DNA from 2 places in the Luteibacter aegosomaticola genome. Region 2 is predicted to be linked to the other one. Evidence: predicted binding sites of a transcription regulator. Region 2 holds the regulator's gene; the other holds the start of a gene.
The links. Region 2 encodes FliA, which starts transcription of late flagellar genes. Its sites were predicted from a motif close to TAAAGTTTNNCNNNCNNNGGCCGATAA; they were not measured.

Region 1: the regulator FliA is predicted to act here: its motif matches at 986-1,012, upstream of L2Y96_RS09605 (methyl-accepting chemotaxis protein).

The regions. Positions count from the first base shown of each region.
Region 1 is NZ_CP095741.1:2,192,726-2,195,098, reverse strand. It holds gene metX (homoserine O-acetyltransferase MetX) at 1-76, shown strand, start outside; gene L2Y96_RS09615 (cysteine dioxygenase family protein) at 209-787, shown strand; tRNA gene L2Y96_RS09610 (tRNA-Leu) at 812-898, shown strand; gene L2Y96_RS09605 (methyl-accepting chemotaxis protein) at 1,082-2,365, shown strand.
Region 2 is NZ_CP095741.1:3,725,227-3,727,599, reverse strand. It holds gene flhF (flagellar biosynthesis GTPase FlhF) at 1-172, shown strand, start outside; gene L2Y96_RS16565 (nucleotide-binding protein) at 254-1,129, shown strand; gene L2Y96_RS16560 (RNA polymerase sigma factor FliA) at 1,126-1,857, shown strand; gene cheY (chemotaxis response regulator CheY) at 1,888-2,289, shown strand; gene L2Y96_RS16550 (protein phosphatase CheZ) at 2,299-2,373, shown strand, end outside.

The DNA.
Region 1 (2,373 bases), 1.5 Mb from region 2:
GCAGGGGCACGATGCGTTCCTGGTGGATATCGAGAATTACAGCCGGGCGATTGGGGGGTTCCTTCGCTCGCTTTGACGGGGTCGCGCGCAAGTGCGCTCCTACAAGGGCATCCTGCCGCACCGTACGGACGTGGACGGCAGCCTCGGGGGCGCCCTGCTATCATGGGCACAGCGCTTCGTCCCCACGTCCCAGCAAGAGGTTCCACCCATGATCACGGTCGAATTCCCGGGCAGCCGCAAACTCATCGCGGCCATCGACAACGCTGTCGGCCAGGCGACGACGCCAGCGATCACGGACACCCTGCGTAAGTCGCTTTGCCAGCTCATCCGCTCGCAGGAAGTGATCCTGCCGGCCAGCGTCAACGAGGCCTTCCAGGACCATTACGGCCGCCGCGAGCTCTACCGCAGCGAAGAACACGGCTACAGCGTGGTCGCCATGACCTGGGGCCCCGGCCAGGGCACCAAGATCCACGACCACAGCGGCATGTGGTGCGTCGAAGGCGTGTGGAACGGCGCGCTGGAAATCGTCCAGTACGAGCTGATCGAACACGACGCCACCCGCTACCACTTCCGCCCCGTCGGCTCGATCGAAGCCGGCCCGGGCTCGGCAGGCAGCCTCATCCCGCCGCACGAGTACCACACCATTCGCAACCCCAGCGACGATGCCGTCGCGGTCAGCCTGCACATCTATTCGGGCCAGATGACCCAGTGCGCCGTGTTCAATCCGCAGGGCGATGACTGGTATTTGCGCGATGATCGTCAGCTAGGCCTCGACCAGGTGCATTGATTCCCGCATAATCGCCAGCCCCATGCCGAAATGGCGGAACCGGTAGACGCGGCGGACTCAAAATCCGTTTGTAGAGATACAGTGTGGGTTCGAGTCCCACTTTCGGCACCAGGATCCAAAGGCCTCCCATCGGGAGGCCTTTTTTTTATGTTTTTCACCGAAGCAATGGTGAATTTGCCGTTTCCACCATTTTTTGTCTAAAGCGGTCCATGGGGCGGCCGATATGTGATGTACATCACATTCCATGGCAGGGTCAGACCGATGTTAGGTCGTTGGGTGAGGCAGCAGCAGGCGATGCGCGGCAAGTTGGCCGCCCTGGACAGGGTCCAGGCGATTATTGAATTTACCCCGGACGGAAACGTCGTCCACGCGAACTCCCTCTTCCTCCAGACCATGGGCTACCAGCTCCACGAGATCGTGGGCAAGCACCATCGGCAGTTCGTGGATCCGGCTGAGGCAGGCTCCGTGGGCTACGACGAGTTCTGGGCACGCCTGCGCCAGGGCCAGGCCGACACGGGCCTTTACCGCCGCCTGCACAAGCATGGCGGCGATGTGTGGCTGCAATCCTCGTACAACCCGATCTTCGACGCCTTCGGCCGCGTCACGGGCGTGGTGAAGTACGCCACCGACGTCACGGCCCGCCGCCGCAGCGAGGCCGACATGGATGGCCGGCTGCAGGCGATCGACCGCGCGCAGGCCACCATCGAATTCGCGCTGGACGGCACGATCCTCGACGCGAACGCCAACTTCCTCGCTGCGATGGACTACACGCTCGAGGAAATCCAGGGCCGCCACCACCGCATGTTCGTCGATCCGACCGAGGCCGCATCGGACGCCTATGCGACGTTCTGGGCGGGCCTGCGCGAGGGTCGCCACGACGGCGGCCTCTACCGCCGCTTTGGCCGCGGCGGCCGCATCGTCTGGATCCAGGCGACCTACAACCCCATTCTCGATGCCCAGGGCCGGCCGGTGCGCGTGATCAAGTACGCGACCGATATCACCGCGCAAACCATGGCCGCGCAGACGCTCCAGCGCGAGGTGGTCTCGCTATCCCACGCCGTCCTCGATAACGCGCAGAAGGCTGGCCGTGCCGAGGAACTCGTCGATGGCGCACGCGTGGCCGCGCAACGCGGAGGCGGTGTCGTCGCCGACGTGGTCCGCACCATGGGCGCCATCCAGGACAGCACCCGCTCAGTCGAGGACATCCTCGAGATGATCGACACGATCGCGTTCCAGACCAACCTGCTCTCGCTCAACGCGGCGATCGAAGCCGCGCACGCCGGCGAGAGCGGCAAGGGCTTCGCCGTTGTCGCCGATGAGGTGCGCCAGCTGGCCATGCGCAGCGGCCACGCCTCGAAGCAGATCCACGCGCTGATCGGTAACGCCCGCCACCGCGTCGACGAGGGCGCGGAACTCGTCGGTTCCGCCGGCCAGGTCATGCAGGAAATCCTCGGCGCCGTCGACCATGTGACCGAAGTGACCGGCGCCATCGGCGAAAGCGCCCAGGTACAAGCCACCGGCATCGAGCGCGTCAATGCCGCGGTCACCCAGCTCGAAAGCGTCTACGGCCGCCTCTAAGAGCGGTC
Region 2 (2,373 bases):
GCTCGACTACACCACGGATGGCCAGCGCGTGCCTGAGGACATCGCCTCCGCCGACGCGCGCAAACTGGTCTGCCTGGCAGCCCAGATGCTCAAGCAGCGCAACGACGAGCCCGATGACGCCATACTTGCCGATCGTTTCGGCTTTGCGCCATCCACCACGGCCATGGCGTAATCGCAGGATCCGACGAACGTGACCCAGGCAACCGCAACCGCAACCGCAACCGCAACCTCTTATTCGGCAGTGAATTCCTTCATGACCACACCCGTCGACAACTCCCAGGCCGCCAGTCTTAACTGGCTCGCCGACCGCAGGCCCACGCGCAGCATCGCGATCGCGGGTGGCAAGGGCGGCGTCGGCAAGACCACGGTGGCCGTGAACCTCGGCATGGCCCTGGCCATGGGTGGCCGTGATGTCCTGCTGCTCGATGCCGATCTGGGCATGGCCAACATCGATGTGCTGCTCGGCCTTCAGCCGACGCGCCATCTGGGCCACATGCTGGAAGGCGCCTGCGGCATCGAGGACCTGATCCTCCAGGCGGCCCACGGCCTGAAGGTCATCCCGGCCACGTCCGGCACACGCCGCATGGCCCAGCTGCCCAACATTGAGCATGCTGCCGTCATCCGCGCGTTTGACGACTACCCGCTGGCTCCCGAGTACCTCATCGTCGATACCGCCGCCGGCATCTCCGACAGCGTGTCGATGTTTGCCGCCGCGTCGGACGAGGTGGTGGTCGTGGTCTGCGACGAGCCGGCCTCGCTCACCGATGCCTACGCACTCATCAAGGTTCTGTCGCGAGAGTTCGCGGTGAACCGTTTCCGTATCGTGGCCAACATGGTCCGCCACGCGCAGGAAGGCCGCCAGCTGTTCGAGAAGCTTTCGCGGGTGACCAACCGTTTCCTCGATGTCTCCCTCGATTTCATGGGCATGGTGCCGCACGACGAGTACCTGCGCCAGGCGATCCGCCGCCAGTCGGCGGTGGTCGATGCATGGCCCAGCAGCCGTTCGGCAGTCGGATTCAAGAATTTGGCCAGGTCGGTCGATACATGGGGTGAACCCGAACCCCGTGGACAGGGTCGCATCGGCTTTTTTGCCGGGCGTGAGCACGTGGGGGGAGGGCTGCCGTTGTGAGTGTCGCGAGCGAATACCTTGAAATTACTAAGGTTCCGGCCGATCAACTGGTGAAAACGCACGCGCCGCTGGTGCGCCGGATCGCCTATCACCTGATGGGCCGCCTGCCGCCCAGCGTCGATGCGAACGACCTTATGCAGGCCGGGATGATCGGTTTGCTTGAGGCGGCAAGGAATTATTCGCCGACTCGCGCGGCCAGCTTCGAAACCTATGCGGGTATCCGCATACGTGGCGCCATGCTGGATGAACTGCGCAAGACGGATTGGACCCCGCGCAGCGTCCACAGGAAATTGCGCGAGGTGGCTGAGGTAACGAGGCAGATCGAAAATGAGACAGGCGGCGACGCCGACGACGTGGAAGTGATGAAGCGTCTGGGCATCGATGCCATGGAATACAACCAGATCCTGGCGGACGCGGCGAGTGCGCGGTTGTTGAGCCTGACGGCGCCGGAAGGCGACGAAGGTTCCGCGATCGATGTGGCCGACCCGAACGCCGCGGGCCCGGATGGTCTGTTCGAACAGGACGGTTTGCGCCATGCGCTGGCCGATTCGATCGAGGGGCTACCCGAGCGCGAAAAGCTGGTGATGTCGCTGTACTACGATGAAGAACTCAACCTGAAGGAAATCGGTGCGGTGTTGGGAGTAAGCGAATCGCGGGTGTGCCAGATCCATGGCCAGGCCTTGATCCGTCTCCGGGCACGCATGTCGGGTTGGAAAGACAAACACTAAGAACGACGCGGCTGTAAGGCGGAGAACGCTTTGGACAAGAACATGAAAATCCTCGTGGTGGACGATTTCTCCACCATGCGGCGTATCGTCCGCAACCTCCTGGTGGAGCTTGGTTTTACCAACACGCTCATCCAGGAAGCGGAAGATGGCAATGCGGCGCTGGCGCTCCTGCGCTCGCAGCCCATCGACCTGGTGGTCACCGACTGGAACATGCCGAACATGACCGGCATCGACCTGCTGCGTGCCATCCGTGCGGATGCCAGCCTCAAATCCCTGCCGGTGCTTATGGTCACCGCCGAGAACAATCGCGACCAGATCATCGCGGCCGCGCAGAGCGGCGTGAATGGTTACGTCGTGAAGCCGTTCACGGCCGTGACGCTGAAGGAAAAGCTCGACAAGATCTTCGAACGACTCGCCGCGGCAGCGGGCTAAGGGACTGACATGAATACGACGATTACCGCTAGCCAGGACGTGGCTCCCGAGCTGCGCGAGCTTCTCGACGCCGACGACAGCGCC